3 regions of the Kluyvera sp. STS39-E genome follow, and region 2 is predicted to be linked to each of the others. Evidence: riboswitches for the same ligand, from Rfam matches in the RefSeq annotation. Region 2 holds a riboswitch; each other region holds the start of a gene.
The links. Region 2 has a riboswitch for thiamine pyrophosphate ahead of thiB (thiamine ABC transporter substrate binding subunit). Riboswitches for the same ligand answer to the same signal wherever they lie in the genome.

Region 1 (10,764 bases), on a different contig from region 2:
CCCAACCGCCACCGCGCCCATATTGAACGCCTGCTCGACGCTCGCGTACAGCGTCTGATCGAAGGTATTGGGGTAGCTCAGGGTTTCGTTGTGGTTGAGTTTGACGAGGAAAGGAATGCGGTGCGCATAGCGGCGCGATACCGATGCCAGTACGCCGTAGGTGGAGGCCACGCAGTTACAGCCGGCTTCAATCGCCAGCTCAACAATATTCTTCGGATCAAAATACAGCGGGTTGGCGGCAAACGACGCCCCGGCTGAGTGCTCAACGCCTTGGTCGACCGGCAGAATCGACAAATAGCCGGTCCCGGCTAAACGTCCGGTATTATAGAGCGTCTGCATATTTCGTAGTACGGCAGGTGGACGGTTGTTATCCGTCATCACCCTATCAACGTAGTCGTGCCCGGGTAAATAGAGCTGGTCGGCTGGAATGGTCATACAACGATGCTGTAAGAGTGTGTCGGCATCTTTGCCAAGCAGCTGCGCAATATCAGTCATAGCTATGCTCCCGTGAGCCGACATCATGTCGGCGTGAATTTCCCGCCCCGAATTTTTGGGCACGGTAAGTCTGGTCCCGGATACGGGATTTTTCCATTCTGCGGGCATCTTTAAGTGCAATCTGCTGGCACGATTCATGGACGGCAAAGTGTTACAGCGGTCAAACTTTCACCCCAAAGGTATTTAAAAGGTATTATACAATGGTATTGTCTATACGTACCTTACCTGTCATGAAGGATTTAAAGATGAAAACTACAGCAAAGCTGTCGTTCATGATGTTCGTTGAGTGGTTTATCTGGGGCGCGTGGTTTGTTCCCCTGTGGCTGTGGCTCAGCAAAAGCGGATTCACCGCCGGTGAAATCGGCTGGTCGTACGCCTGTACCGCTATCGCTGCGATCCTCTCGCCAATCCTGGTTGGCTCGCTGACCGACCGCTTCTTCTCGGCACAAAAAGTGCTGGCGGTGTTGATGTTCGTCGGCGCAATCCTGATGTACTTCGCCGCCCAGCAGACCACCTTCAGCAGCTTCTTCCCGCTGCTGCTGGCCTATTCCCTTACCTACATGCCAACTATCGCGCTGACCAACAGTATCGCCTTTGCCAACGTGCCGGACGTCGAACGTGATTTCCCGCGTATTCGAGTGATGGGCACCATTGGCTGGATTGCCTCGGGTCTGGTCTGTGGCTTCCTGCCACAAATGATGGGCTATAGCGATATTTCGCCAACCAACATTCCGCTGCTGATCACCGCGGGAAGCTCGCTGCTGCTGGGTATTTTTGCCTTTGCGCTGCCCGATACGCCGCCGAAAAGCACCAGCCGGATGAGCCTGAAAGTGATGCTGGGATTGGATGCCTTGATCCTGCTGCGCGATAAAAACTTCCTCGTCTTTTTCTTCTGCTCTTTCCTGTTCGCTATGCCGTTGGCCTTCTACTACATTTTTGCCAACGGCTATCTCACCGAAGTGGGAATGCACAACGCCACCGGCTGGATGACGCTCGGTCAGTTCTCTGAAATCTTCTTTATGCTGGCGCTGCCGTTCTTCACCAAACGCTTTGGCATTAAAAAGGTATTGCTGCTTGGTCTTATCACCGCGGCAATCCGCTACGGCTTCTTCGTTTATGGCGGCGCGGAACAATACTTCACCTACGCGCTCTTGTTCCTCGGCATTCTGCTGCATGGCGTGAGCTACGACTTCTACTACGTCACCGCCTATATCTACGTTGATAAAAAAGCCCCCGCACATATGCGTACCGCCGCACAGGGCTTGATTACGCTCTGCTGCCAGGGGTTCGGCAGCCTACTGGGCTACCGTCTGGGAGGCGTGATGATGGAAAAGATATTCGCTTATAAAGAGCCGGTGAACGGGCTGACCTTCAACTGGGCGGGAATGTGGGGTTTCGGCGCCATCATGATTGCCGTTATCGCCGTGTTGTTTATGATTTTCTTTCGCGAATCGGATAAAGAAATTACCGCAATTGCGGTGCCAGACTCTCCATCCGATGCTGCGCTGACACAAGGGGAAGTAAAATGAAAACGCAACGAATTCTCGGGGCACTGTATGGCCAAGCTTTAGGCGATGCGATGGGCATGCCATCGGAACTGTGGCCGCGCACGCGGGTGCAGGCGCACTTTGGCTGGATTGACCGTTTTCTGCCGGGGCCGGCGGAAAACAATGCCGCCTGCTACTTTCAGCGCGCCGAATTCACCGATGATACCTCGATGGCGCTGTGTCTGGCGGATGCCATCATTGAACGTAAAGGGGCTATCGACCCGGATCTGATTGGTCGCAACATCCTGGCTTGGGCAGAAGGTTTTGATGCTTTCAATAAAAACGTGCTCGGCCCAACGTCAAAAATTGCCCTCAATGCCATTCGCGAAGGCAAACCGGTGAGCGAACTTCAAAACAACGGCGTGACCAACGGCGCGGCAATGCGCGTCTCGCCGCTCGGCTGCCTGCTGCCGCCAACCGACCTCGATGCGTTTATTGACGACGTGGCGCTAGCCTCCAGCCCTACGCATAAGTCCGACCTCGCTGTTGCAGGTGCAGTAGTGATAGCGTGGGCCATATCAAAAGCCATCGACGGTGAAAGCTGGCAATTCATTGTCGATGCGCTGCCCGCCGTAGCCCGCCACGCTCAGCAAAAGCGGATAACCACCTTCAGCGCCTCACTTGCCTCTCGCTTGGAGCTCGCGCTGCAGGTCGTGCGTCAAGCGCCCGGCAGCGAATCCGCCAGTGAGCAGCTTTACCAACTGGTTGGCGCGGGAACCAGCACCATTGAGTCGGTTCCCTGTGCAATTGCAATGGTCGAACTGGCTCAGGGCTGCCCGAATCGCTGCGCTGTGCTGTGCGCAAACCTCGGCGGCGACACCGATACCATCGGCGCGATGGCGACCGCCATTTGCGGCGCGCTGGGCGGCATTTCGTCCATCGACCTCGCGCTAAAACAGCAGCTTGATGAGGTAAATCAGCTCGACTTTAACCGCTACGCCAACGCGCTGGCCCAGTACCGTGAGCAACGGGAGGCCTCATGAACCTAGCGAGCCTGCACAACCAGCGGCCAATCACCGTCGTCGGCGCGGCGGTCATTGATGTGATTGCCGACGCCTACGCGCTGCCATGGCGTGGCTGCGATATCGAATTGCAGCAACAGAGCGTTAACATCGGCGGCTGCGCACTGAACATCGCCGTGGCGTTAAAACGTCTGGGAATACAGGCCGACAACGCGCTGCCGATTGGCCAAGGCATGTGGGCGGAGATTATCCGTAATAATCTACGTAAAGAAGGGCTAGTGAGCCGCATTGACGGAGTGAGCGGCGATAACGGCTGGTGTTTGGCGCTGGTCGAACCGGACGGTGAACGCACGTTTATGTCCTTCAGCGGCGTTGAAAATCAGTGGAACGCCGACTGGTTGGCACAGTTGAACATCGCCCCGCATAGCCTGCTGTCGCTATCGGGGTATCAGTTGGCCTCGTCATGTGGCGAGGTGCTGGTGAGCTGGCTGGAAAGCCTGAATGACGTGACGCCGTTTATCGATTTCGGCCCGCGCATTGCCGATATTCCTGAATCATTAATGCAGCGAATTATGGCCCGCAGACCTATCGTGTCGCTTAATCGTCAGGAAGCGGAAGACGCGGCGCGACGTTTTAGTCTCCCGACCACCACCGAAGCGTTCGGCAAAGCGTGGTTAGAGGTGTTTTCCACACCGCTTATCGTGCGCCATGACAAAGAAGGCGCATGGTACTTTAGCGCCCAGGAGCAGGGTCTCACCGCACCGTTTACCACCGTGGTGGTGGACACTATTGGCGCCGGAGACAGCCATGCTGGTGGCACGCTGGCCGGGCTGGCATCCGGCTGGACGCTTGGAGAATCGGTACGGCTCGGCAACGCCGTTGCCTCTTGGGTGGTAGGCCATCGCGGAGGAGACTGTAGCCCAACGCGCGAAGAATTACTCCTCGCTCACAAAGACATATAGATCGCTACGGCAGTGGCTGATGCTGTATTCAATCGGCCGCTGCTGCTGGTCAAGCGCCACCTGCTTGATGACCAATACCGGGATTTTATCATCCATACGAATGTGCGACTGAAACTCCGCGTCCGGCATCCGGGCGCTAACCCGCGAGCGGGTATGCTGCGGATAAATATGCTGGCTGCGGAAATAGTCGTACAGCGACACGCCAATCACATCCACATCATGAATAAGCTGAGCGGGAACCCAGGATTCTTCAATGGAAACCGCTTCGTCATCGACATAACGAATACGTTTTAGCAAAAAGACATCGCTTTGCGGAGCGACGGCGAGTTGTGTCGCCACCTCTTCCGGGCAGGGAACAACGCGTTTGTTGACCCACAGCGTGTCGGGCTTTTTCCCCCTTAACACCACTTGCTGGGAAAACCCGTGCGCCGCTTTGAGCGAGTATTCAAAGATGTTATTTATTTGCGTGCCGTAGCCGCGCGCACGGGTGACTACACCCTCATCTTCCAGCGTCTGCATTGCTTTGCGCACGGTGATCCGCGACACACCGGTAAGCTGGCTCAGGTCACGCTCGCCGGGCAGAATATTGCCGTGCTCTAGCACGCCGCTGCGCACGGCGTTCTTCACCGTCTCGGCAAATTTCAGATACAGCGGCGTATTATCCGCCGCAGCAATGCGCTCATTGAGTTGTGCTACCAGCCGGGTATGCGCTTGTTCCATCGTGGATTTCCTGGTGAAAGGTCTGGCGAAAGTACTGATTTGAAGTATACGTTCCGCCCGACGCGAAGACTACCACCAGTCGTGGAAATGGTGCACCGGGCCAATCCCGCCACCGACCTCCAGCGTGTCCGCCTGCGCCAGCGCCTCTGACAGCCAGGCTTTTGCCACCGGCACCGTTTCCTGCCAACTGGCATGGCGTGGCCTTAATGCCGCAAGTGCCGCTGATAACGTACAACCGGTGCCGTGGGTATTTTTGGTCATCACTCGCGGCGCGGTAAAGCGCATTTCACCAGCGGCGGTAAACAGCCAGTCCGGGCTTTCAGCGTCATCAAGATGCCCGCCTTTCATCAGCACCGCTTCACAGCCTAACGCACGTAGCGCACGCCCCTGCTCAAGCATTTCCCGCTCGTTGCGAGCATGCGGTGCATCGAGCAGCGCAGCGGCTTCCGGCAAATTAGGGGTAATCAACGACACCTGCGGCAACAGGCGCTGACGCAGCGTCTCGACCGCCGAGGACGACAGCAGCGGGTCGCCGCTTTTCGCCAGCATCACCGTATCCAGCACCACGTTCTGAATCCGGTAGCGTGCCAACCGTTCGGCTACCGCTTCGACAATATCCGTCTCTGCCAGCATGCCAATTTTGGTGGTGTCGATGCGCACATCGCTAAAAACCGAGTCTAGCTGTGCAGCGACAAAATCAGGTTCAATACGATACACCGACTGCACGCCGCGCGTATTTTGCGCCACCAGCGCGGTAATCACTGAACAGCCGTAAGCACCCAGCGCGGAGAAGGTTTTCAAATCGGCCTGGATGCCCGCACCGCCGCTGGGATCGGTGCCGGCAATGGTCAATGCATTAATACGTTTCATGCATTCACCTCCATGTGCTGCGCATGCAGCGCGTCGACGAAAGCGGGGATGAAGCTCCCCGGTCCGCGCCCCTCGGCGGCCTGCGCCCCGGCATGTTTCATCATCGCGCAGGCGGCGGCCACATTGTGCAAACGCTCACCCGGCAGGGCACAGCAGGCCGCCACCACTGCCGACAGCGCACAACCGGTACCCACCACTCGCGTCATCAGCGGGCTGCCGCCGTGTACGGCAAGCGTTTGTTGCCCATCGGTGATGTAATCCACCTCGCCACTCACCGCAACAACCGCCCCGCTTTCGCGAGCCAGCCACTGTGCCGCAGGCAACGCGGCGGCTGCCGTATCCGTGCTGTCAACGCCCCTACCGCCGGAGCTCGCACCGGCCAAGGCCATAATCTCTGAAGCATTGCCGCGTATAGCCGCCGGATGCAGATGCACAAGTTCACGGCAGAATTCACTGCGCAGACTGAGCGCCCCAACCGCCACCGGATCAAGCGTCCACGGAGTTCCGGCGCGGTTAGCGGCATCTACCGCCGCGCGCATCGCCTGCGCTCGTGGCTGGGTTAGCGTCCCAACGTTGACCAGCAGCGCGCTGGCAATCGCGGAAAACTGTGCGGCTTCACCGGCGTCAATCACCATCGCAGGCGACGCGCCCAGCGCGAGCAGTACGTTGGCGGTGAAAGTCTGCACCACGTCGTTGGTCATACAGTGGACAAGAGGGGCATGTTGTTGGAGGAGATGTGCGGTGCGCGTGCGATGCGCAGAATTTAGCAGGTCGGCTTGCATGGTTTGCTCCTGCCTAACGCGAAGAAGCAAGACCTGACGGTCGCTGACTTCCCTACGCTGGCATTATCCAGATCAGGTGGTACGGGTATTTCTCAGCCTTCACTAGGAAGGGCACCCCGAGTCATTTAAATCATTATTAAAGCGTTGCGATTAACATTCCGCTTTTTTGGATCATGCCAGCCGCAGAGCTGACAAACAAGCCTTAAATCTGCTCTGCGCCCCACGCCGTGTTTCAGTTCTTGATCTCTAACCCCATCGATACCTACCGATGAAATCGCCGCTGCTCTTTGCCATTTTTGGCAAAATACATCGCCTGGTCTGCGTATTCGAGCAGGTGGCGCTCGTCATTACCATCTTGCGGATAGTGTGCTGTGCCGATACTGGGCACGATGCTCAAACGGTGACCGTCTAGATTAAACGGCGAGTTAAAAGCCTCATCGATTTTCTCGACGACCAGGGCGGCATATTCCGGTGATGCCCTGCCCTGAATCAAAACCACAAACTCATCGCCGCCAACGCGCGCGACGGTATCCGACTCGCGTACGCACCGTTTGAGGCGCACTGCGGTTTCTTGCAGCAGTAAATCGCCAATGCCGTGACCCAGCGTATCGTTAACCTGTTTAAATTTGTCGAGATCGATGAACAGCACGGAGAGCTGCTGTTGCTCGCGGCGTGCGGTGGCAAGCGCCACTTTTAGGCGGTCGTACAACAGCCCACGGTTGGGTAAGTCGGTCAGTTGATCGTATTGCGCCATATGCTGCAACCGCGCCTGCATCTGCTGGCGTTCAATAACCGTCGCAATTTGCGTTGAAACAAACTGCAGCAACTCTTGATCCTGCTCGTTGTAGCACACCCCGCCCGGATAGCTTTTCACCATCAGCACGCCAATGGTGCCCTTATGTGATTTTAGCGGCACGCCCAGCCAGCAAAATGGATTCATGCCAAAAGAGATGTGCAGCTCTTCCAGACGGTCAACCATCGTCTCTGGCGTAAGCAGCAGCGGCTGACCGCTATGGATAACCTCAGCGTAAAACGTACCCGGAAGAAGAGAAAAAGGGTCCGGCGTCTGCTCAAACTCATCTACATGATAAGGGAAGCTCAACTGGTTTGTTTCATCGTCATAGAGCGTGACCGAAAAGTTATCGACAGGCAGGAGCGTGCCGACGATCGCGTGAATGCGCTGAAACAGCTTGAGCAAATCTTCGGCGGTATGTGCGGCTTCGGAGATGGAATAGAGTGCAGATTGTATCGATTCGGAACGTTTACGCTCGGTGATATCACGCGCCACGCCAATGCGTAACTGGTCGGCCGGTGACCAGCGCGCCGACCACATGATATTGACGACGTGTCCATTCTTATGGACGTAGCGGTTCTCAAAATGGAATTGCGGATTGCCCGACATGACTTCCACTACCGAGTTTCGGGTGATTTCCCGATCTTCCGGTAGCATCATGTCAAACATGTTTGTGCCGATAATTTCTTGCGGTGTATAACCGAAAATACGCTCGCATGACGCGCTCGCATAAACGATATTGGCATCAGCATCAACGGCAAAAACAGCATCCAGCATGAGATCGATAAAACTGCTCAACGGGGCGTGAGAATTCGATTCCATAGAGATATTCAAAGCCTGAATATAAAAGAGAGTACGACTTCAAAAGACTTCCGTCGCCCATTAGCGCTACTGGCCATGCTCTGCACTACCGGTTAAAGATAGTACAGGTTTAGGTCACGATACAATGAAAAGAGTCACATAGCGGGTCAATCATCAGGCCCCCAAATGAAAGCCTGATAGGTGAAAGGGAATACGTCGTGCGGTTATTGCGCCTGATAAATCCGTTTACCCTCAAACATGGTCCACACCACCTTCGCATCCCGCAATTTTTCGATGCTCGGCATCGGCTTTGGCAATGCGCGGGAAAGCGCGACGGAATTGGCGATCTCTGCCAACGTGGGATTCAGATGAAGGGTTTGGCTGATGTAGTCCATCGCCTTAAAGACAGGCTTGCGATGATCCTGTTGCAGAGTAGGCATCTCGGGGCCGCCTAGCTATGACATAAAAGTAGACAGCCAGTATGCCAAATAATTTTATACTCATCATGGGTAAATCAAACTCTCAAACTAATATTTAATTATTAATTAACAACAATAAATTAGGAATAATCTGTTTCCCTGCTTAATTCTTTCATACGAAGCCTTCCCGCCTTCGTCGCATTGCGATTAAATAACGATCAAAGAAAAATAAAATATAATTAAATCAATGTACTCCGTCATATAACTGCCGCCAAAAATCATCTTGGTCGCATGATAGCCAACACGCAAATCAATCGAGGGAGAATAAGTCAACTTATTGTTTTTAAACACAAATAACAATAAAAACACTTTTCAAACAAGACACTATCGCTTTCGATTTCCGACATGATCTAAGTCAATATTAATATAATCAACTTAGTTGATAGTTGCCTCGTGCAATAAAAAGCAAACAGTTTAAGTTTGCCGCACGCATAAATAGCTAATATTCAAAATTGTTATTTGCTTAAAAAAAGCAAAAACACTTGGCAATGTTCAGTAATAAATAAGGTCAATGATGAAAGCAAAACTGATGGTGTTAACGGGGCTGATGAGCGCCGTATTTCTTGCTGGCTGCACTTCCCCAGCACAACGGATGGCAGCATGTGAAGCACAAGGCGTTTCTAAAGACACATGCTATTTATCAGAGCAAAACCGGCAACAGGGTATAAATAATGCGTCACTCGCAGCGGCCTATGCTAACGCGGCCAATGCGACCCGCCCGGCTGAGCAGCATGCCCAGGCAGCGCATGTCGCAGACCCGATGCGTGAAGCAACCCTCTCTTCAAACGTCCTGAAAGCCACGCTTTCCAATGGTTTTTTCACTGCCACCGTTAATGGCAAGAAAGCCACGGTGAAACGGTTTAATGCCAATTTCTATGAAATTCACGGCGCGGGCTACGTTATCTCCGTCAGCATGAATGACGACGGAATTGATAGCGCGTCTTGGAATAAAACGCATGGCCGCGATCATGGCGTTCTGACTGTAACCCAGAAATAAGACGTTTGATTAAAGGAGGCGTTGCGCCTCCTTTATCCCTCCCCCTCACGGAGCTGCTTTAGCAACAGCGTGAAGCACGCCTCAATCATCGGCGGCAGCGCCTGCGGGCCACGCATCAGCGCTACGGTACGGGTGAGCGCAGGTTGCTGAAGCTGGGCCACGCGCAGTGCGGGGTCCTGCAAGTGGGTGGTGTAAAGCTGCGGTAGAATGCCCACCGCCAGCCGTGAACGCACCAGCCCATACAGCGTTTCAATATAATCCACCTGATAGCGGACATTAAGGGTTAGCCGTTGGCTTTCAACCAACGCCCCCACCAAACGCTGAATATTCCCTTTCGAGAACATCGCGATATCCCGCCCCGCTAGCTGCTTCCACGGCAGATGCGGCTGAGCGCCCTGCGGGTCATCAACGTGCAGCACCGCCACCAGCGGATCTTCACGCAGGGGGAAAAGCTGGAGCTCTTCCGGCAGCGCGCTGTCTATGGCCCCAATACCAAAATCAATCTGTCCGCTTTGCAGGTCACGGGCCAGCGCATCGTTGGTGCGATCATGAAACTCAACCTTCAGACGGGGAAACGCCTGTGCTAGCGCATCGGGAAGCAGAGGAAACAGCAGCGAGCTGACTGACGGTACCAGCCCAATGCGCACGGTGCCGTCACCGCCCGCTTCGACAATCTGCTGGATATCCTGAAATGCCATCTGCGCCACGCTTAGCACACGCTGGGCATGCGGTAAAATCGCGGCACCCAGTTCGGTCAGCGTCACCGCCGAGGCGGTACGGTTGACAAGCTTGCCGCCGAGCACCGTTTCAATTTGCCGCAGCGCGCTGCTGAGCGCTGGCTGACTTATCGCTAGCCGATTGGCGGTATCGGTAAAGTGACGTAGCTGGGCCAGCGTGACAAAATACTGCAATTGTTTAAGCGAGAGCGCAGGCAGTCGCTGCCAAGGTTCTGTCATATTGAGCTTCACTCGTGGCAATCACGCAGAATAAGCCGAAGTTATCAGGTGATAAGTTTTTTCATCTGGGCAACCGTTTGCTCTGCCCCTAAAGTAGCGCACATTATCCCTGTGCCGGAGTTGTTATGTCCAGCGATGCTGAAAACCGCCGCCGCGCCATCCAGGCCGCCCGAGGCGAAGTCCCGTTCGATCTTTTGCTCACCGACGCTCGAATTGTCGACATGGTGACCGGCGAAATCCGCGATGCCGATGTCGGTATCGTAGGCGAGATGATTGCCAGCGTGCACCCACGCGGCAGCCGCCACGATGCGCTCGAACGTCATTCTCTGCCGGACGTCTATCTCTCTCCGGGGCTGATGGATACTCACGTTCACCTCGAAAGTTCCCACCTGCCGCCAGA
Region 2 (10,764 bases):
TTTGGCAGCGCGAGGTTGGCTTCCAGGACCTGTTGTTTGAGATTTTCTAACATTATTGGCTCCGTATCCGGATTTCCCTCACCCCGACCCTCTCCCTGAGGGAGAGGGGGAAGTCGGGCGCTCGTTCTGTTTTCTCCAGAGGGCGAGGGGAAAACGGCTTAGCGTTTAAACCCGTAATACACTTCGTTCCAGCGCAGTGCGTCTTTAAACGCTGGCAGTCGGGTATCGTTGTCGATAACGGCAATCTCGATATCGTGTAACTCGGCAAACTGGCGCATATCGTCCAGCGTCAGCGCATGGCTGAACACGGTGTGGTGCGCGCCGCCAGCGATGATCCATGCTTCAGAAGCGGTTTCTAGATTCGGATGCGCGCGCCACAGGGCGTTAGCCACCGGCAGTTTCGGCAGGTTGTGTGGGGTTTTCACCGTTTCGATGGTGTTGACCAGCAGGCGGTAGCGATCGCCGAGATCGATCATGCTCGCGACGATCGCAGGGCCAGTTTGGGTGTTAAAGATGAGACGCGCCGGATCGGCCTTGCCGCCGATGCCAAGATGCTGTACGTCCAGCAACGGCTTCTCTTCCACGGCGATGGATGGGCAGACTTCCAGCATGTGTGAGCCGAGCACCAAGTCATTACCACCGTCAAAGTGGTAGGTATAGTCTTCCATAAATGAGGTGCCGCCCTGTAGACCGGTCGACATCACTTTCATAATGCGAAGCAGGGCGGCGGTTTTCCAGTCGCCTTCGCCCGCAAAGCCATAGCCCTGCTGCATCAGGCGCTGCACGGCAAGTCCGGGGAGCTGCTTTAAGCCGTGCAAATCTTCAAAGGTGGTGGTGAAGGCATGGAACCCGCCTTCTTCGAGGAAGCGTTTCATCCCCAGTTCAATACGCGCAGCGTCTAGCACGTTCTGACGTTTGTCGCCGTGGATCTGGGCTGCATGCGTCAGGCGATAGCTGCTTTCATACTCATCGACCAGCGCGCTGATTTCACCGTCGGTGACGGCGTTGACCACCTGCACCAGGTCGCCCACAGCCCAGGTATTAACGGAGAAACCGAACTTAATCTGCGCCGCCACTTTATCGCCATCGGTCACCGCCACTTCGCGCATGTTGTCGCCAAAGCGGCACACTTTCAGCTGACGCGTATCCAGTTTTGATACGGCCTGACGCATCCAGCCACCAATACGTTCCTGCGCGTGTTTATCCGTCCAGTGGCCGGTCACCACGCTGTGCTGCTGGCGCATACGGGCGCCAATAAAGCCGAATTCGCGGCCGCCATGCGCCGTCTGGTTGAGGTTCATAAAGTCCATATCGATGCTGTCCCATGGCAGGGAAGCATTGAACTGGGTATGGAACTGTAGCAGCGGCTTATTGAGTTGGGTCAGGCCGTTGATCCACATTTTCGCCGGTGAGAAGGTATGGAGCCAGACAACCAAGCCAGCACATTTATTGTCGTAATTGGCATCACGACAAATGGCGGTAATTTCGTCCGGACGGGTCCCCAGTGGTTTCAGCACCAGTTTGCACGGCAGTTTGGCTTCGGCATTTAAGGCATTAACGACGTGCTCCGCGTTTTTCGTTACCTGACGCAGTGTTTCTGCGCCATACAGATGCTGGCTGCCAATAACAAACCACACTTCATAATTATCAAAAACGGTCATAGTCGTATCCTTTAATGAGTCAACGCTGCGGGGGTCGCCGTGGATTTTTCCGACGAAGCAGCTGGAAGATAATGGTGTTCGGCGCTGACAGCCCATTGCTGGTAGCGCTGGTAAAGTTCTTCAAAGCGCATAGCCTGCTGCGGCTGTGGCTGGAGGGTATGTTCGACGCGGCTGGCCATCTGTTGCTGTGCCGCCGGAATATCGGCGTGAACGCGAGCGGCGACGGCGGCAAAAATGGCGGCGCCGAGGGCACAGCATTGATCGGAGGCGACAATTTGCAGCGGACGGTTAAGCACGTCGCAGCAGGCCTGCATGATGACGCGGTTTTTACGGGCGATACCGCCCAGCGCCATCACGTTATTGACCGGGATGCCTTGGTCGGTGAAGCATTCCATAATGGCGCGCGCGCCAAAGGCGGTGGCCGCAATCAGCCCACCGAACAGCGCCGGGGCGTCGGTGGCAAGATTTAAATCGGTGATCACCCCTTTCAGACGCTGGTTGGCGTTCGGGGTACGACGGCCATTGAACCAGTCAAGTACCACCGGCAGATGGTCAAGCGACGGGTTTTTGGCCCACGCGTCGGTCAGCGCGGGCAGCAGTTGTTTCTGGCTGGCCTTGATCTGCTCTTTCAGCTCAGGATGCTGGGCTGCAAGCTGTTCCAGCGGCCAACCGAGCACGCGGCCAAACCAAGCGTAGATATCACCAAACGCCGACTGGCCCGCCTCCATGCCGATAAAGTTCGGCACGACGCTACCGTCAACCTGGCCACAAATACCTTTCACGGTACGACTGCCGACGCTGTTTTTATCGGCGATCAGAATGTCGCAGGTGGAGGTGCCAATCACTTTCACCAGCGCGTTAGGCTGGGCACCTGCGCCAACGGCACCCATATGGCAGTCGAATGCGCCGCCGGAGATGACCACTTTTGTCGACAGCCCCAGGCGCTCGGCCCAGTCGGCGGTCAGGTTGCCAACCGGCACATCGGCGGTCCACGTCTCGCTAAACAGAGGGCAGGGCAGATGCTGATTGAGGATGGGATCAAGTTCATCAAAGAACGATGCAGGCGGTAGGCCGCCCCAGCTTTCGTGCCACAGGGATTTATGTCCGGCGCTGCAACGCCCGCGGCGAATATCCTGCGGACGCGTTGTGCCGGACAGCAGCGCGGGAACCCAGTCGCAAAGCTCAATCCACGAGGCGGCAGCCTGCGCAACGGCGCGGTCTTCACGGGTGACGTGGAGAATTTTGGCCCAGAACCATTCGCTAGAGTAAATGCCGCCAATGTAACGGGAATAGTCCTCTTTGCCCGGCTGATGGCACAGACGGGTGATGGCTTCCGCTTCTTCTACTGCGGTGTGATCTTTCCACAGCACGAACATGGCATTCGGGTTATCGGCGAACTCGTCTTTCAACGCCAGCACGTTACCGTCGGCATCAATCGGCGCGGGCGTTGAGCCGGTGCTATCGACGCCAATGCCGACGACATCCGCACGCTGAGCGCTTGAAAGTTCGGCCAGCGCGCCTTTCAACGCCGCTTCCATCGACTCGATATAGTCGCGTGGGTGGTGGCGGAAACGGTTATTCGGCGCGTCGCAGAAGCGTCCTTCCTGCCAGCGCGGATACCATTCGACGCTGGTCGCGATTTCTTCGCCCGTCGCGCAATCTACGGCGAGGGCGCGTACTGAATCACTGCCAAAATCGAGGCCAATTGCGATTGCCATCGTGTTACTCCATCTCAAAGAATACGTGATAGTGAAACAGTAGATATCTCTGCTCAAAACCGTCAGGCAGGAACCGCTAATCTTATGGATGATCTTGCTGTTACCTCTCAAAGTGTGACGCCGTGCAAATAATCAATGTGGACTTTTCTGCCGTCTTTATAGACACTTTAGTTGCCGTCCAAACGGCCAGTCATTCGCGGATGAATTCTCTAAATGCCTTGAAATGACGGGGTTGATTGCGGCTCCTGCGTGGTTCTGAATCCCAGGCATCTGCGGTGCAGATAAAAAATTGAATATGGATAATTGGTTTCTTGAGACATCAATGAGGGTGAGCTGAAATGGCTGAGATGCAAAACGATCCCCTGCTTCCAGGTTATTCGTTTAATGCCCACCTAGTGGCCGGGTTAACGCCGATTGAAGCCGGGGGCTACTTGGACTTTTTTATCGACCGGCCGCTCGGGATGAAGGGCTTTATTCTGAATATGACGGTGCGCGGTGAAGGGGTGATTGAAAACCAAGGCAAACAGTTTGTTTGTCGTCAGGGCGATATGCTGCTGTTCCCACCGGGCGAAATTCACCATTATGGCCGCCATCCGGATGCCAGTGAGTGGTATCACCAATGGGTCTACTTCCGTCCGCGTGCCTATTGGCACGAGTGGCTGAACTGGCCGGCCATCGTCGCGCAAACGGGCTTTTATCGTCCCGGTGAAGCCCATCAGGCGGAAATTGCTAACCTGTTTGGCAAAATCATTGATGCTGGGCAGGGCGTTGGACGCTACTCGGAGCTGCTGGCAATCAATTTGCTTGAGCAGTTGTTGTTACGCCGCATGGAAGCGATCAACGAATCATTGCATCCTCCGATGGATAACCGGGTGCGCGATGCCTGCCAGTACATCAGCGATCACTTAGCAGACAATCACTTTGAAATCGCCAGCGTGGCGCAGCACGTCTGCCTGTCGCCTTCTCGTTTATCGCATCTGTTTCGTCAGCAGCTTGGCGTGAGCGTGCTGAGCTGGCGTGAGGATCAACGTATTAGCCAGGCAAAACTGCTGCTGAGCACCACACGCATGCCTATTGCCAGCGTAGGTCGTAATGTTGGTTTTGAAGATCAGCTTTATTTCTCGCGGGTATTTAAAAAGTGCACTGGCGCTAGCCCCAGCGAATTCCGCGCGGGGTGTGAATAAAAGGTAAAGAAAAGGAAATGCACTGTGCCGGTTTTTGTCTTTGCCAGTAAACTCTTAAGACAATTGAAGGCTTGACGTTGCCAGGGGCGGTCTGGAGAATCCCTGCTTCGTTTTCAAACCGGGCGCACTATGCAAGCACTGCTAGAACACTTTATTACTCAATCCACGACCTATTCGCTGATTGCGGTTGCGCTGGTGGCATTTCTTGAATCGCTGGCGCTGGTCGGTTTAATTCTACCAGGAACCGTGATGATGGCGGGGCTGGGAGCGCTTATCGGCAGCGGCGAGGTGAATTTCTGGCAGGCGTGGCTGGTGGGCATTGTCGGCTGTTTACTCGGCGATTGGATCTCTTTCTGGTTGGGGTGGCGCTTTAAAAAGCCGCTGCACCGCTGGTCATTTATGAAAAAGAACCGCGCGCTATTGGATAAAACCGAGCATGCGCTGCATCAGCACAGCATGATTACCATTCTAATTGGCCGCTTTGTTGGCCCGACGCGTCCCCTAGTGCCAATGGTTGCGGGGATGCTCGATCTGCCTGTACGCAAATTTATCACGCCAAATATCATCGGCTGCGTGCTGTGGCCGCCGCTTTACTTCCTGCCGGGGATTCTGGCTGGGGCGGCTATTGATATTCCAGCTGATGAAAACAGCGCCAGCTTTAAATGGCTGCTTCTGGCGGCGGCGCTGTTGCTGTGGCTCGGTGGTTGGTTGTGCTGGCGTTTGTGGCGTAGTGCCAAAGAGAACCACGATCGCCTAAGTACCTATTTACCGCGACAGCGGCTGCTTTGGCTGGCGCCTTTGGTATTGGGCGTAGGCGTGGTGGCGCTGGTGAGCGTGGTGCGTCATCCTTTGATGCCGATGTACATTGATATTTTGCGCAAAGTCGTCGGGCTATAAGCGCGGTATTGCCGGATGGCGGCTACGCCTTATCCGGCCTACAAATCCGAGCTGTTGGTCGGCAGCATCACAATCCAATGTAGGCCGGATAAGCGTAGCGCCATCCGGCAGCACATTAGGCGCCAATCCCCAGCAGTGCGGAAGCGCTGGCATTACCGCTCAACAGTTCTTGCGTACCGCCGTCCCAGGCGATACGTCCATCGGCAATCACCATCGCTCTTGTGGCAATGCGCACCGCGTCCTCCACGCTGTGTGACACCATCAGTAAGGTTAATTGCTGACGCTGGCAGACGTCGTCGACCAGCGCCAACATCTCTTGACGCAGCGCCGGATCGAGCGCGGAAAAAGGTTCATCCAGCAGCAAAATCGGCTGTTCTCGCACGAGGCAACGCGCCAGCGCCGCACGCTGACGCTGGCCGCCGGAAAGCTCGCCGGGCAATCTGTCCAGCATTGTCTCAAGACCCATCTGTTCAGCCAGAGCCTGCAGCTTGCGCTGCTGTTCGGCTGTGAGCTTCATACGCGGGCTCATGCCCAGCGCAATGTTCTGCCGCACCGTCAGGTGATTAAATAGATTATTTTCCTGAAACAGCATCGACACCGGCCGCTGCGAGGGCGGCGTGTCCGTATGATCATGACCTTCAAGCAATATCGTGCCACTGGCGGCGGGGAGAAAACCGGCAATCAGATTGAGCAGTGTGGATTTACCCGCTCCGCTAGGACCGAGGATCGCCACTTTCTCACCTTGGGCGATAGACGCGGTAAAGCGCATGGGTAAATGCTGATACAGCCAGATGACATCATTGAGTTTTAGCATCGCGTCCGGGTAACTTTTCGATAACGGTAAACAGTGCAAAGCACAGCAGCAGGAGAATGAGGGCAGTCACCGCGCCGTCTTGGCTGCGATAGGCGCCAATTTGCTGATAGAGATAAAAAGGCAGGGTGCGGAAATTCTCGTTGCCGAAGAGCGCCACGACGCCGAAGTCGCCAATCGACAGTACGCAGGCAAATGCCAGCGCCTGCGCCAGTGGGCGTTTCAGCGCCCGAAGTTCGACCACCCATAGCCGATTAAACCCGCTTAGCCCCAACGATTCACACAGGTGAGTGTAGCGCGCGGCGGTATCACGCATCGGTGTCTCCAACACTTTGATAGCATAAGGCACCGCCATCAGCGCGTTGGTGAAAATGACAATGCCATCGGCGGATTCAGGCAGGCCAACGGTGTTGTTCAGCAGCAGGAAGAAGCCGGTTGCGAGCACGATCCCCGGCATCGCTAGAATCAGCATTCCACTGAGTTCCATCGCCTGACCGGCGAGCGGTCGATTGCGCGCCCGCAGCTCGCGGCTACTCCACAGCAGCATCATTGTCAGTACCACGCACAGAACGCCGGCGGCGAGGGCGATACGTAGCGAGGTGCCGATAGCCTGCCATAAAATCGGCTGCGTCAGCACCTGCAATAGGCTGGCGTTGAGACCATCAAAAACCACTGCCAGCAGCGGCGGCAACAGCATTAGGAGCGTGAGCATAATCAGCAGCGTATCGATGATGCGGCTGTGCCAGCGGTCATCGGGATCACGCCAGCCCTGGACCTGAGTATTGCCAACGGCAATGGCTTGGCTTAACCGCTGGCTTAATAACACCAACGCCAGGCAGCAGGTCATCTGGATTATTGCCAGCATTGCGGCGCGCGCCGGGTCGTAATCAAAGTTTAGCGACTGGTAAATAGCCAGCTCAATGGTGGTGGCCGATGGCCCCCCGCCCAGTGAGAGCACGGTGGCAAAACTGGCGAAGCAGAGCATAAAAATCAGGGTCGCGATGGGCAGAATTTGTCGTCGCATCCACGGCCATTCAACATAGCGGAAGAACGGATAGCCGCGCATGCCTAGCTGGGCTGCAAGCTGGCGCTGTTCGCCGGGAATTTGCTCCAGCGCCTGTAGCAACAGGCGAGTTGCCATCGGCATATTAAAGAATACGTGCGCCAGCAAAATCCCCTGCAAGCCGTAGGGAGAGAAATTCCACTGCCAACCAAGCCATACGCAAAGCTGTGCCAGCCAACCCTGACGGCCATAGACGCTAAGAATACCAAATACGGCGACCAGCACCGGCAAAATCAGCGTCATGGCGCAGAGTCGCAGCAGGAGTTGACGACCGGGGAAGCGGCGTCGATAGAGCGTACGGGCCAAGAAAATGGCCGGCACAACGGACAGTAGCGCCGACAAAAACGCCTGCCAGAAGGAAAAGCGCACCACGTGCCACAGGTAGCTATCCCCGAGCAGCGTCGACCATGAAATCTCCGGGGCGTTTAGCCACAGCGCAGAAAACGCCGCCAAGGCAACGGCCACCATCAGCGTGGTAGCCGTAAGGCCCGGGCAAAGCCAGCGTGGAATTAGCGGCTGGCTGCGCGGAGCCATGCGTTAATCCAGTTTTGACGTTCAGTAGCGACCTGCTGTGGGGTAAATTCCAGTGCGGTCTGCGGTTTTACCAGACCATTAAAACCTTCCGGCAGTGTGACTTGGGTGACTGGATACATCCAGTTGCCGGTCGGGACTGCGTTCTGGAAAGCAGGGGAAACCATAAAGTTGAGGAATTTGTCCGCTAACTGTTGCTGTTTGCTGGCGGCAGTTTTTGCCGCCACTTCAACTTGCAGGTAATGACCTTCCGTAAAAGCCGCCGCCGCGTAGTTATCTTTCTTCTCTTCGATGATGTGATACGCAGGAGAGGTGGTGTAGCTCAGCACTAGGTCGCTTTCCCCTTTCAGGAACAGGCCGTAGGCTTCGCTCCAGCCTTTGGTAACGGTGACGGTTTTGGCCGCCAGTTTCTGCCAGGCTTCCGGCGCTTTGTCGCCGTATACTTTCTGCATCCACAGCAGCAGCCCCAGGCCCGGCGTGCTGGTGCGCGGGTCTTGGTAGATAACGCGCCATTTTTGGTCGCTTTCAACCAGTTCTTTCAGGCTCTTCGGCGGGTTTTTCAGTTTGTTTTTGTCGTAGACGAAGGCGAAGTAACCGTAGTCGAATGGCACGAAGGTATCATTGTTCCAGCCGCCAGGAACGCTCACCGCGCTGGCTGGTACGTTGCTTTTGGCAAACAGTTTGGTGTCGGTAGCAGCCTGCAGCAGGTTGTTATCAAGCCCTAATACCACGTCAGCTTTGCTGTTTTTGCCTTCCATGCGCAGACGGTTGAGCAGCGAAACACCATCTTCCAGCGCGACAAACTTCAGCTCGCAGTTACAGTCGGCTTCAAACGCTTTCTTCACCACTGGGCCTGGGCCCCAGTCGGCGGCGAAGGAGTCGTAGGTATAAACCGTCAATACTGGTTTGGCGAGGGCAGGGAAGGCCATGAGGGCCAACAGGGGGAGTAATTTTTTGAACACTTTGCACCTTTAATATATTGGTGGCAAAGGATTTTGAGTGAGCCTCAAATCCCTTCGCCGGGATTATCCGGATCAGGTTCGACGGGTATATCTCAGCATACGTCTTTGGCGTAGCACCCCGTTGAGAACGGCACATTGTAATGATTACGTGAATAAATCAAAAGCCCTAAGCGTTAACCATCAGGCGCTATGGATTCGGCGGCGCAAACCAGGCCGATTTAAAGTCAAACCAGCCTAAGGTATTCATCCTTACGCCGCGCATACTGCGCTGGCCTTGGATCATCAGCCAATGGTGAATGAGCGGCACAATGCATTGATTTGCCAGCAACTCCTGACACCAGTCAGCCTGCGGCAATTCACCTGCCCGCCAGCGCTGGGCATCGCCCTCCCAGTCGATGGGAACGCAGTTACGAATAAGTGGCACTTCATACAGATAAGCAAAGAGAGAGAAATCCAGCGGCAGGGTAAAGTTGGCGCTATTGAGCCAAATATCACTGACGACCTCGCCCCGGTGCCATTCGTCGTAATCCACTTCTTGGATATTCAAGGTGACCTGATGTTCAGCCAGTAGCGCCTGCATGATGAGGCCTATCGTCTTGTGCTCAACGTGTTCCCGGTAATAGGTGAGGGTGACGGATTCCAGCCCGGCCGGTTTTTCACAGACGTGGCTACGCGCATGGTGCCAGCGTGGCAGCAGCCCGTAAGCCGGAAACCAGTGACTTTGATGCTGTTCGCCCGCGCGGTAGAGAAGATTGTTGGGATGGAAGATATGGCTTAGCCACTGGCGCACCGTAGGATTGCTGCCTCGTGGGCTACGGGTATCAAATAAAAGGTAGTAGCAGCCTTCCTCAAGGCGGCTTTCAACCGCTTTTTCGCTTTGCGTCGTGCCCTGAATCGTCAGGCCACAACTGTGGTCTTCGCCGATTTCCGGCAGCACCCAAACATTAACCTCATCAATCAGTGCCCTAAAGCCAAAGTAATCGTCAAAAGCGAGGATTTTCAGCTGGTTCTGGTTGTTGCGCGCTACCGCATACGGGCCGGTGCCAACGGGCATTCGTGAGAAATCTGGTAGCGATTGCCACTCTTGCGGAAGGATCATCGCCGAGACTTGACCCAACAATAGCGGTAGCCAGCGGTCTGGCTCGATTAAGTGCACGTCCAGCGTCCAAGCGGTTGGCGAATCGATGTGTGAAATATTGGAATAGAGCGGCAGCGTCATACTGCGATGCAGCGAAGTGATGACGTCATCCATCTCCAGTTCACGACCATGATGGAAATGAATGCCGGGACGCAGGTAAAAACGCCAGTGTAATGGGGAAATAGCTTGCCAATGGTGCGCAATATCCGCTTCCAGTTCCCCATTTACCTCATTAATTCGAGTTAATGCGTTAAAAATCTGCCGCGCAATATGGGTTTCAGAGCGTCTAAGCGCGGTACCTGGCAGCAAATTGTGCATTGGGCGGTAATACTGCACGCGCAAAATATGCTTTCCTTGGCGAAAGCTACGCCCCAGATGCGAGACCAACATTTGTCGCACCGCCGATTTATCTCCGACCAGTTGCACCAGTTGATCGATACGATCCTGCTCCAGCAGATCTTCTGCCCGCTGCTGCTGTAAAGCCAGTCCGGTATAGAGGAATGTCAGCCTAGAGCGCTTGCCACGGCCGGCTTCCGCTTCCCAAGTTAGCCAGCCGCGCGCTTCCATGGTGTTTAACAGCGTGCGCATATGACGACGGGAACAGCTGAGCAGTTCGGCCAGATTATTCAGCGTGGTTTCTTGCGCTTGGCCTTCGCAGCACTGCCATAAGCGGATGAATTGTTGTTGCAGTCGACCTGAAGGCATAAAAGAGGAACTCCCGCTAAAAACTCAGCAATTTATTAATCCCTATATTAGGCCAATAATCACTTTCGATGAAGCGAGGAGATGATTATGAAGA
Region 3 (10,764 bases), on a different contig from region 2:
TTGCCGCGGTGGTGATTGGCGGAACGAGCCTGATGGGAGGGCGAGGTTCGGTTATTTGTACTTTCCTTGGTGCGCTGATTATTTCCGTGCTGGCGGCGGGGCTCGCGCAAATTGGCGCCAGCGAGCCAACAAAGCGCGTAATTACCGGCGCCGTTATTGTGGTTGCCGTGGTGCTTGATACTTACCGCAGCCATCGCCAGAAAAAGTAGCAGACAGAAAAAACAAAAGGCACCCTTCGGGGTGCCTTCTTCATGCTTTGGGCAACGTAATTAGCTTACCAGTGGAATACGACGATACAGTTCAATCATGTCGGTCGCCAAATCCTGGATAACCATCGCGTTCATCAGGTGATCCTGAGAGTGAACGGTAATCAGGTTAACCGGCAGTTTGCCCGTGCCTTCGTCAATGCCGATAAGCTGGGTCTGGATACCGTGAGCCAGTTTGACAAACTCGCGGGACTCTTCCATCGCTTGGGCTGCACCGTCGAAGTCGCCCTTGCGCGCGAGCTGCAGCGCGGTTAATGCTGAACTACGTGCGGCCCCGGCATTCACCAGCAGCTCCATGATGATTGATTCTAAATCTTCCACGTCTTTCTCACTCCATTAACTTAAGGGCTTTCTCAAGCACAACATCGCCTTTCATCATGCCGTAATCCATCATATCGATGACGGCGACCTTTTTGCCCAAAGGATCGGCCAACGCCTGCAGTTTAGCCTGCTCGTACTTAACCTGTGGGCCAAGTAGAACGATATCTGCATCGTTGATGTTTGCCTTAAACTCGGCTACCGGTACGGCTTTAATTGAGACTTCAATGCCCTTTTTCTGGGCTGCATCTTCCATGCGTTTAACCAGCATACTGGTTGACATTCCTGCAGCGCAGCATAAAACGATATTCTTCATAATGCTCCCTCATGACCCGTGATGACTCATGTTTATCGCGAGCTGAAACGATCAACAACTGCTTTGCGACGATTGTGTGTAAGGCATCACAAAGATCGTTCCAAAAAACTGAAACCGGTTACATTTTTCGTGCGCAAAAGACAAAAAAACCCGCAATGCGGGTTCTTTGTTGGCTGCGTTTTCTATCAAGAAAGCGTCGTGCGCAGGATGCGGTTTTTACCTTGTCGTTTGGCTCTATAGAGTGCTTCATCAACGCTGGAGACTAAATGCTCTAAGGTTTCCATATGCCATTCGCCTAACCCCGCGCTAAAGGTGACGCTGAGCCCCTCTTCACGCCATGTCCGTTTCGACACTTTCACCCGCCACAGCTCAAGTATTGCCCCCGCTTCTGCGATGAAATCCTCGGTGAAGATGATGGCAAACTCTTCGCCGCCGTAGCGATACAGGGAAAGTCCATGAGCCTGCAGAACGGCAATGCCTTCGCGAGCAACGTTACGCAGCACGATATCGCCGCTGAGATGGCCCCAGGTGTCGTTGATAGATTTAAAGTTATCAATGTCCACCAGTGCCAGCGCAAAAGGCTGACGCTCACTCATCAATGCGGTGATATCGGTATCGAATGCCCAGCGGTTTTTACACCCGGTGAGCGAATCCACGGTTGCCTGTCTGACGTAAGCCTGCTCGCGCTCGCGGTTGGTTTCTATGGCTTTATCCAACATAACTTCAAGACCGGGGGCATGTTTGGTATCACCGGTTTTTATGGCATTGATAATGTTCATCAGAACGCCGCGAGACGCTTGGCGTAGATACAAACCGAAAGTGATGATAATGATACCGGCCAGCGCGAAGCCCCAGCTGACGATAATGCTCTCGTGGTGCGCCAGTTGGCTTAGGGTATGCCCGGAAACCTTATAAATCACGAACCAGTCGGGATTGGTGAAGGAATAGTAGTAGTACCAAGTGCGGCTTGGCTTATCAAAGACCTCACCGTCACCGGCGGTCATGTTAGTCAGTAGTGCTTCAGGCATCACCGTGTGAAAAAGCATACCGTTGTCTGGATGAAGCAACGCCTGTCCACGTCGATTGACGACAAAAAATTCGCCCGGAACCGGCGGCTTCATTTTGCGCAGCGTATAGCTCATTGCCGTTAAGTCAAAGTGAAATGCTAAGGTCCCTTTGAGTTTGCCGTCCGTGGAGATCACCGGCTTTGCGAGGGTGATGGTTTGCTGTTGGGTGAAGAAATCGATATAGGGCTGGGTATAGCGACTGAAGATCCCCACGTCACCCTGATGAACGAACCACGGGCGGGTTGTTGCATCAAAAATGGGAGCATTGACACGATCGACGGCTTGAGGCGCGCGTAAGTAGTGGCCGTCTACATCAGCGACGGACAACGATGAAACGGTCGGCATCATCGATAGCAACTGCATCATCGACTGCAAACCCTTTTCCGGGGAGATGTTGACGATATTATTCAGTTCATCGTCACGCGCTAAATAAGTTGCTGCCCGCCCGAGAATGTAATCATTCTCATGCAGAATAGATTCAGTGTAATTAACGGCTAGGTTATGGGTGAAGTTGCGGTTAATACTGTGATAATCGCGAATGATATCGTTACGTTGGATAATCGTAACCAGCACGGCGACGAGGATAAAGCTAAGAAGGATCCCTGCAAAACTAATAAAAATAGGGGTCGTAAACGAAAGTCTTCTGCTGTGACGATTCATAAAGGTTTCCATTCCTGGGGGAGCATTGCAGAAGACCAGGAGGTTTGATACTGCAATTTCACGCATCTTTATTCATCGCCAAACTATAGTGTAACGGTGAATAGGTGCGTATCTAACCAGCGTTCAAAATTATACGCCATTAGTCATAGTATGAGTATTTAATCCGCATTTTTAGCCCACTTTGCGCGACGAATAGGAAAATTATTAGTAGTGGCGCATGTGGAAAAGGGCAGGGCGGCAGAGGAAGAAAAAACCGCCCTGATCAGCATCGATTGCTGACCAAAGCAGCTTAGAGAGCCGCTATTGCCCGGGCAATAGCAGCCTTTTGTTCCTGCGAGGCGTAATCCGCGGAATAACTCACCGTTACAGCGTTTGCTTCATCGTTGCGAGGTGCGTCCCAGCCAGCTATCCCAATCTTTCCACACCGGTTGTAGTCCACGTGCCGTTAACGCGTTTGCCACTTCAGTCGGCGTGCGCGCATCGTGCGGCGAGAACTGTTCAAGCTCCGGCCTGTCGTCCGCATAGCCGCCGGGCTGTGTTTTTGAGAAGGCACTGACGTTGTTGATAGCCAATGGGATCACATGATCGCGGAACCACGGCGATTCGCGGGTGGAAAGCGACAGTTCGGTATCCGGTGAGAACAAACGAAAGGCGCAAATGACCTGTACCAACTGGCGTTCATCCATCAGCGAAGCCGGTTCAATGCCGCCCGCACAGGGACGCAGGCGGGGGAACGAAATTGAATAGCGGCTTTGCCAGTAGCGCTGCTGCAACCACAGTAGATGCTCAGCAACCATAAAGCAGTCCACCCGCCAACTGTCTGAAAGGCCAATTAGCGCCCCGAGGCCGATTTTATCGATACCCGCCTGACCCAACCGGTCTGGCGTATCCAGCCGCCAGAAGAAATCCTGCTTTTTCCCCTTCAGATGGTGCTGGGCGTACATGCTCTCGTGATAGGTTTCTTGGTACACCATCACGCCATCAAGCCCCAGCGTTTTCAGCTCGGCATACTCATCGGCCGCCAGTGGCTGGACTTCCATATGCAGCGAGGAAAACTGACGGCGGATATCCGGCAGGTGGCGACGGAAATAATCCATGCCGACCTTACTTTGATGCTCTCCGGTCACCAGTAGCAGGTGCTCAAAGCCTAGCGCCCGGATAGCAGCGCACTCCCGTTCAATTTCAGCTTCATCCAGCGTCTTGCGCTTGATGCGGTTGCTCATGGAGAAACCGCAATAGGTGCAATCGTTGGCGCACAGGTTAGAGAGATACAGCGGAACGTAAAAGCTCACCGTGTTGCCAAAACGCTGGCGCGTGAGCTTTTGCGCCCGCTGTGCCAGTGGTTCTAGATAGTCGGCAGCGGCGGGGGAAAGCAGCGCCATCAGGTCATCGCGACTGAGCGTCGAGGCGTTAAGCGCCCGTTCGACATCAGCGGCGGTTTTACCGTTGATGCGCAGACGGATGTCATCCCATTCCAACTGCCGCCAGCGATCGCTGAACGTTTTCATGTTAACGCTCCCAAGAAGCCGGTTAATGGGCTGGTGGCGTTGGCCTGTGTGCTACGGCTACCGGGCACGGCCTGACGCGCCAGAATCCCTGCTTCCACTGCTAGGCGGAATGCCGTCGCCATCATGACCGGATCGTCGGCCACGGCAATCGCCGTATTGACCAGTACCGCATCGGCGCCTATCTCTAGCGCCTGGGCGGCATGACTTGGCACGCCGATGCCCGCATCGACGACCACGGGAACGGTGGCCTGCTGAATAATAATCTCCAGCATCGCCCGCGTTTCCAGCCCCTGATTAGAGCCAATGGGTGCGCCGAGCGGCATCACTGCGGCGCAGCCCACTTCCTCTAGCCGTTTGCACAGCACCGGATCGGCACCGCAGTAGGGCAGCACCACAAAACCCTGTTTGACCAACGCCTCGGCGGCTTTCAGCGTTTCGATAGGGTCCGGCAATAGCCAGCGGGCATCCGGGTGGATTTCCAGTTTCAACCAATGTGTGCCGAGCGCTTCACGCGCCAACTGGGCGGCGAAAATGGCCTCTTCTGCGGTTTTGGCCCCGGAGGTGTTGGGCAATAGCGTCACGCCAGCCTCGATCAATGGTGCCAAAATCGCATCATTATGCTGACGTAAATCTACCCGCTTCATGGCCAGCGTCACCAGTTGGCTGCCGGAGGCGCGAATGGCGTCAACCATCAGCTGCGGCGAGGCAAATTTTCCCGTACCGGTAAACAGATGCGAATCAAACGTTTTGTCGGCAATGCGTAACATATCAACCCCCTGCGATAACCTGAAAAAGCAGGATCTGGTCGCCTTCCTGCACGATTTGCTGGTCCCACTGCTCGCGTGGCAGGATCCGCTGATTCAGCGCCAACGCGGTGCCCGGTTTTAATTGGGCAAGCTCCGTCAGCAGTGTGCTGACGGTTTGTCCCTCGGCGCACGGTATTGCCTCATCATTAAATTGAATCTGCATGCAGCCCTCCACATACCGGGCAACCGCGGGCGCGGCGAAGCGCCAGGCTACGCCATTGGCTGGTTTTCCCGTCAAACAGGCGTAATTCACCGCTCGGCGTCTCGATGCCGCTGAGTAACTTAAGGGCTTCCAGCGCCTGCAATGTGCCCATGATGCCCACGACCGGGCCGACAATGCCTGCGGTGCGGCAGTTGCGTTCAGGCTCCGTAGTGTCCGGCCACAGGCAGCGATAGCAGCCTTGTTCCCACGGTGGCGTTAGTACCATCAGCTGCCCGCCAAAACCGACGGCGCTAGCGGTAACCAGCGGCGTATTTAGAGCCACGCAGGCGGCGTTGATCTCCTGACGGGTTGCCATGTTGTCGGTGCAATCCAGCACCACATCTGCGCCTGCCACCGCGTGACGAAGCCCCTCGCCGGTCAAACGCTGCTGGAGCGCGACCAGTTCGATATCCGGGTTGAATCGCGACAGTTTTTGTTGGGCGGTTTGCGCTTTCGAACGCGCAATGTCGTCGGTGGTAAACAGAATTTGCCGCTGCAAATTGCTCAGATGCACATCGTCATCGTCGGCCAGTATCAGCGTGCCGACACCCGCGCCGGCGAGATAGAGCGCCGCAGGTGAGCCTAAACCGCCCAACCCGATGATTAGCACACGGCTCCCAAGCAGCTTTTGTTGCCCTTCTATCGCAATATCACCCAGCAAGATCTGCCGGCTGTAGCGCATGAAGTCGCGGTCATTCATTGCCTGCTCCCGCGATTTCAAGAAGCTGTGTCGTGGCGACGCGCCAATCTGCCGCTTGGGTAATGGCGCTGACAACGGCAATGCTGCCGACGCCGGTTGCCAGTACCGCAGGTGCGCGTTCGAGGCTGATGCCGCCGATGGCAACAGTAGGATAATCGGCCAGCCTTGCAATATGGCATGCCAGCTGTTCCAGCCCCTGAGGGGCTGAAGGCATCTGCTTGGTTTGGGTTGGGAAGACGTGGCCCAAGGCGATGTAAGAAGGGCGGGCGGCGAGCGCTACGTCAATCTCCATATCGTCGTGGGTCGATACCCCAAGGCGTAATCCCGCTTTCTGAATCGCTTTTAGGTCGGTAGTTTCGAGGTCTTCTTGGCCCAGATGCACCCCGTATGCGCTGTGCTTTACAGCCAACTGCCAGTAATCGTTGATAAACAGGCGGGCGTTGTACTGGCGGCCTAATTGGATCGCGGCGATAACGTCAGCTTCGACCTCGTTATCGTGCTTATCTTTGATGCGTAGCTGGAGAGTACGAACGCCCGCTTCTAGCAGACGCTCAATCCATTCAACGCTATCGACCACCGGGTACAGCCCGAGATAGCGTGGTACGGTAGGGAAATCAGGCTGATACATCATGCCTCCTCTTTTTTGAGGTAGATTTCGCCACCCTTGGCGCGGAAATTCTCGGACATATCCGCCATCCCGACTTCAATGGTCTGTGCGGCGGCGTAGTCGCGGACTTCTTGGCTTATCTTCATCGAGCAGAATTTTGGCCCGCACATTGAGCAGAAGTGGGCGACTTTACCTGACTCCTGCGGCAGGGTTTCATCGTGGTAAGCGCGGGCGGTGAAGGGGTCGAGCGCTAGGTTGAACTGATCTTCCCAGCGGAATTCGAAACGCGCTTTCGACATGGCGTTATCGCGGATCTGCGCGCCCGGGTGCCCTTTGGCAAGATCGGCAGCATGGGCGGCGATCTTGTAGGTAATCAACCCTTGCTTCACATCTTCTTTATTTGGCAGGCCGAGGTGCTCTTTTGGCGTCACGTAGCACAGCATGGCGCAGCCAAACCAACCAATCATTGCCGCGCCGATCCCGGAGGTGAAGTGGTCGTAACCTGGCGCGATATCGGTCGTCAACGGGCCAAGCGTATAGAACGGTGCTTCGTGGCAGTGCTCCAGCTCTTCGGTCATGTTGCGCTGGATCATCTGCATTGGCACATGTCCTGGGCCTTCAATCATCACCTGCACGTCATATTCCCAAGCGATTTTGGTCAGCTCGCCCAGCGTATGCAGTTCGGAGAACTGTGCTTCGTCGTTGGCATCTTGGATTGATCCAGGACGCAAACCGTCACCCAGAGACAGAGAAACGTCATAGGCGGCGCAGATCTCACAGATTTCGCGGAAGTGTTCAAATAGGAAATTCTCTTTGTGATGGGAGAGGCACCATTTGGCCATGATTGAACCGCCGCGCGAGACGATACCGGTCAGACGTTTCGCGGTCATCGGCACATAGCGGAGCAGAACCCCGGCGTGGATGGTGAAATAATCCACGCCCTGTTCAGCCTGCTCTAGCAGGGTATCGCGGAAAGCTTCCCAAGTGAGATCTTCGGCGATCCCGTTAACCTTCTCCAGTGCCTGATAGATCGGTACCGTGCCGATCGGCACCGGACTGTTGCGCAGGATCCATTCACGGGTTTCATGAATATAGCGGCCGGTTGACAGGTCCATCACCGTATCTGCGCCCCAGCGCGTCGACCACACCAGTTTTTCTACTTCTTCTTCGATAGAGGAGGTGACGGCAGAGTTGCCGATGTTGGCGTTAACCTTCACGAGGAAATTGCGACCAATGATCATTGGCTCGGATTCCGGGTGGTTGATGTTGGCAGGGATAATCGCGCGTCCGGCAGCGACTTCATCACGCACGAATTCTGGCGTGATGTTTTCTGGCAGACGTGCGCCAAAGCTCATTCCCGGATGCTGGTGGCGTAACACTTCACTGCGAATGCGCTCGCGGCCCATATTTTCACGGATGGCGATAAACTCCATCTCCGGCGTGACGATCCCTTGGCGGGCATAATGCAGTTGGGTCACGCATTTGCCGGTTTTGGCGCGCTTTGGCGTCAGTAAACCGGTGAAACGCAGCTCATCTAGGCCGTCGTCGGCCAGACGCTCTTTGGTGTAAGCGGAGCTGCGGTCGTCTAGCTCCTCGCTATCGTTACGCGCGGCAATCCACGGCTGACGCAGTTTTGCCAGACCCTGCTGAACGTTAATTGCCACGCTCGGGTCGCCGTACGGGCCTGAAGTGTCATACACCGGCACAGCTTCGTTGTCTTCAAACTGCGGGTTATCTTTATTGCCGCCAATCAGCGTTGGGCTAAGCTGGATTTCGCGCATTGGGATGCGGATATCTGGCTGCGAGCCGGTGATGTAGATGCGTTTGGAGTTCGGAAAGGCGGTGCCTTCCAAGGTATCGATGAAGTGCTGGGCTTGGGCGCGCTGTTCGCGGCGTGATGGTTTAGTAGTGGCAGACATAGCTCATTCCAAAAAGTAAGGACGTGGCTTGTCAGACGACGGATGAAGCAAGAGAGAAGATCGCCCAAGGGCGATACTATTGCAGATTGACTCTTGTTCCCTTCGCAGGTCTTAACCTGATCAGGTTCCGCGGATCCCGAATTAACGGTCTCAGCCCGTGCTTACGCACTGGGCACTCCGACAAGAAGTAACCTCTGATGAGAGGTAATGAATGTAAACTACTCGTTAATGCGGTAAATCTCAAGCCGGGCGTTTGATTTCACTTTCGTCGAGTGCATTAAACGTCAGCATGATGAGCTGGTCTTCGAGTAGAAAACGGGCTTCCAGCGCTTCGCCAATATCGGACAGCGCCTGCTGGAAGGCATAAACGTTATCTTGGTCGATGGCGCTCTCAAGCGTTGAGTCGTAGTAATCCATTATCTGCTGAGTGTTGGCATCCAGCAGCGGCCAGATTCGGGTGGCGTTTAAAAGAGGGCTGTCGCCTTCCATTTTATGGATAATACGTTCATAAATACTGAAATGACCGGCAGAAAGGTAGTCGACCAGACGCTGACAAAAATTATCCAATGCTTTTTCATTAAGACGCATGAATGATTCTTTGCCAGGCTTAAGGCCAACCAGATCGTAGTAAGCCACGAGCAGATGCTTACGAATATTCAGCCAGCGGTCGACCAGTCTGTGGTGTCCTTTTACACGTTCTGTCAGGCTCTCTAACTGGTTTAACATGGTGACCCCCGCATCGATAAGATTAAAATCTGCTCACGCTAATATGTAATGATAATGTTAATAACATGCCTGTGAAGCAAAGGTAGCGCAAGAGATATGGATCGTATAATTGAAAAATCGGATCGCGGCTGGTGGATCGTTAGTCACGAACAAAAATTATGGCTGCCCGCTGGAGAATTGCCCCATGGCGAAGCGGTAAATTTCGATCTTGTCGGTCAGAATGCTCTCCACATTGGTGAATGGGAGGGCGATCCTGTATGGCTTATTCAACAGCATCGCCGCCATGATATGGGCTCGGTACGTCAGGTTCTTGACCATGACGTGGGCCTGTTTCAGCTTGCTGGGCGCGGCGTGCAGCTGGCGGAATTTTACCGTTCTCACAAATTTTGTGGCTACTGCGGCCACACCATGCACCCGAGCAAAACCGAGTGGGCGATGTTATGCAGCCACTGCCGTGAGCGCTACTACCCGCAAATCGCCCCCTGCATTATCGTCGCTATTCGCCGTGATGATTCGATTCTATTGGCACAGCACGTTCGCCATCGCAACGGCGTGCACACCGTACTGGCCGGTTTTGTCGAAGTGGGCGAAACCTTAGAACAGGCCGTCGCGCGTGAAGTGATGGAAGAGAGCGGCATCAAGGTGAAGAATCTGCGCTACATCACCTCTCAACCCTGGCCGTTCCCGCAGTCACTGATGACCGCTTACATGGCGGAGTATGACAGCGGCGAAATTGTTATCGACCCGAAAGAATTACTGGAAGCGAACTGGTATCGCTACGATGATTTACCGCTTCTCCCACCACCGGGCACCGTGGCTCGTCGGCTGATAGAAGATACCGTGGCGATGTGTCGGGCCGAATACGAGTGACATGTTACAATAGGCGCATCAACGCTAAAGGAATGTAAAATGACCGAACTCAAGAACGATCGTTATCTGCGTGCGCTGCTGCGCCAGCCCGTTGATGTGACCCCGGTGTGGATGATGCGCCAGGCAGGGCGCTATTTGCCGGAGTACAAAGCGACCCGCGCGCAGGCCGGTGATTTCATGTCGCTGTGCAAAAATGCCGAGCTGGCTTGTGAAGTCACGCTACAGCCGCTGCGCCGTTACCCGCTGGATGCGGCGATCCTCTTTTCTGACATCCTGACCATTCCAGATGCAATGGGGCTGGGGCTCTATTTTGAAACGGGTGAAGGCCCGCGTTTTACCTCACCTATCACCAGCAAAGCAGACGTTGAAAAGCTACCGATCCCCGACCCGGAAGGTGAGCTGGGCTACGTCATGAACGCGGTACGCACCATTCGCCGCGAGTTGAAGGGCGAAGTGCCGCTGATTGGCTTCTCCGGTAGTCCGTGGACGCTGGCGACCTATATGGTTGAAGGTGGCAGTAGCAAAGCCTTTACCATGATTAAAAAGATGATGTATGCCGATCCGACTGCGCTGCATCTGCTGCTCGATAAGCTGGCGAAAAGCGTCACGCTGTACCTGAATGCCCAGATTAAAGCGGGCGCGCAGTCGGTGATGATTTTCGACACCTGGGGCGGCGTGCTGACCGGACGCGACTATCAGCAGTTCTCTTTGTATTACATGCATAAAATTGTCGACGGACTGCTGCGTGAAAACGACGGTCGCCGTGTGCCTGTGACGCTGTTTACCAAAGGCGGTGGAC

Region 1: it holds a riboswitch for thiamine pyrophosphate, as region 2 does, so the genes downstream of both, thiM (hydroxyethylthiazole kinase) here and thiB (thiamine ABC transporter substrate binding subunit) in region 2, are expected to answer to the same signal.
Region 3: it holds a riboswitch for thiamine pyrophosphate, as region 2 does, so the genes downstream of both, thiC (phosphomethylpyrimidine synthase ThiC) here and thiB (thiamine ABC transporter substrate binding subunit) in region 2, are expected to answer to the same signal.

What each region holds. Positions count from the first base shown of each region.
Region 1 is NZ_JBFQGA010000004.1:122,814-133,577, forward strand. It holds gene fbaB (class I fructose-bisphosphate aldolase) at 1-495, opposite strand, end outside; gene AB4K05_RS09965 (nucleoside permease) at 741-2,024, shown strand; gene AB4K05_RS09970 (ADP-ribosylglycohydrolase family protein) at 2,021-3,025, shown strand; gene AB4K05_RS09975 (PfkB family carbohydrate kinase) at 3,022-3,966, shown strand; gene AB4K05_RS09980 (GntR family transcriptional regulator) at 3,940-4,686, opposite strand; gene thiD (bifunctional hydroxymethylpyrimidine kinase/phosphomethylpyrimidine kinase) at 4,756-5,556, opposite strand; gene thiM (hydroxyethylthiazole kinase) at 5,553-6,338, opposite strand; TPP riboswitch at 6,371-6,467, opposite strand; gene AB4K05_RS09995 (diguanylate cyclase) at 6,601-7,953, opposite strand; gene AB4K05_RS10000 (hypothetical protein) at 8,157-8,372, opposite strand; gene AB4K05_RS10005 (hypothetical protein) at 8,926-9,408, shown strand; gene AB4K05_RS10010 (LysR family transcriptional regulator) at 9,441-10,364, opposite strand; gene AB4K05_RS10015 (adenine deaminase) at 10,490-10,764, shown strand, end outside.
Region 2 is NZ_JBFQGA010000007.1:160,643-171,406, reverse strand. It holds gene araD (L-ribulose-5-phosphate 4-epimerase) at 1-53, opposite strand, end outside; gene araA (L-arabinose isomerase) at 159-1,661, opposite strand; gene araB (ribulokinase) at 1,673-3,379, opposite strand; gene araC (arabinose operon transcriptional regulator AraC) at 3,718-4,563, shown strand; gene AB4K05_RS16900 (DedA family protein) at 4,693-5,460, shown strand; gene thiQ (thiamine ABC transporter ATP-binding protein ThiQ) at 5,576-6,274, opposite strand; gene thiP (thiamine/thiamine pyrophosphate ABC transporter permease ThiP) at 6,258-7,868, opposite strand; gene thiB (thiamine ABC transporter substrate binding subunit) at 7,844-8,827, opposite strand; TPP riboswitch at 8,859-8,958, opposite strand; gene sgrR (HTH-type transcriptional regulator SgrR) at 9,015-10,670, opposite strand; gene sgrT (glucose uptake inhibitor SgrT) at 10,758-10,764, shown strand, end outside.
Region 3 is NZ_JBFQGA010000017.1:16,001-26,764, forward strand. It holds gene AB4K05_RS24045 (ABC transporter permease) at 1-209, shown strand, start outside; gene AB4K05_RS24050 (PTS lactose/cellobiose transporter subunit IIA) at 270-587, opposite strand; gene AB4K05_RS24055 (PTS sugar transporter subunit IIB) at 595-900, opposite strand; gene AB4K05_RS24060 (diguanylate cyclase) at 1,086-2,627, opposite strand; gene thiH (2-iminoacetate synthase ThiH) at 3,005-4,135, opposite strand; gene thiG (thiazole synthase) at 4,132-4,902, opposite strand; gene thiS (sulfur carrier protein ThiS) at 4,904-5,104, opposite strand; gene AB4K05_RS24080 (ThiF family adenylyltransferase) at 5,088-5,843, opposite strand; gene thiE (thiamine phosphate synthase) at 5,836-6,471, opposite strand; gene thiC (phosphomethylpyrimidine synthase ThiC) at 6,471-8,369, opposite strand; TPP riboswitch at 8,450-8,559, opposite strand; gene rsd (sigma D regulator) at 8,610-9,095, opposite strand; gene nudC (NAD(+) diphosphatase) at 9,192-9,965, shown strand; gene hemE (uroporphyrinogen decarboxylase) at 10,005-10,764, shown strand, end outside.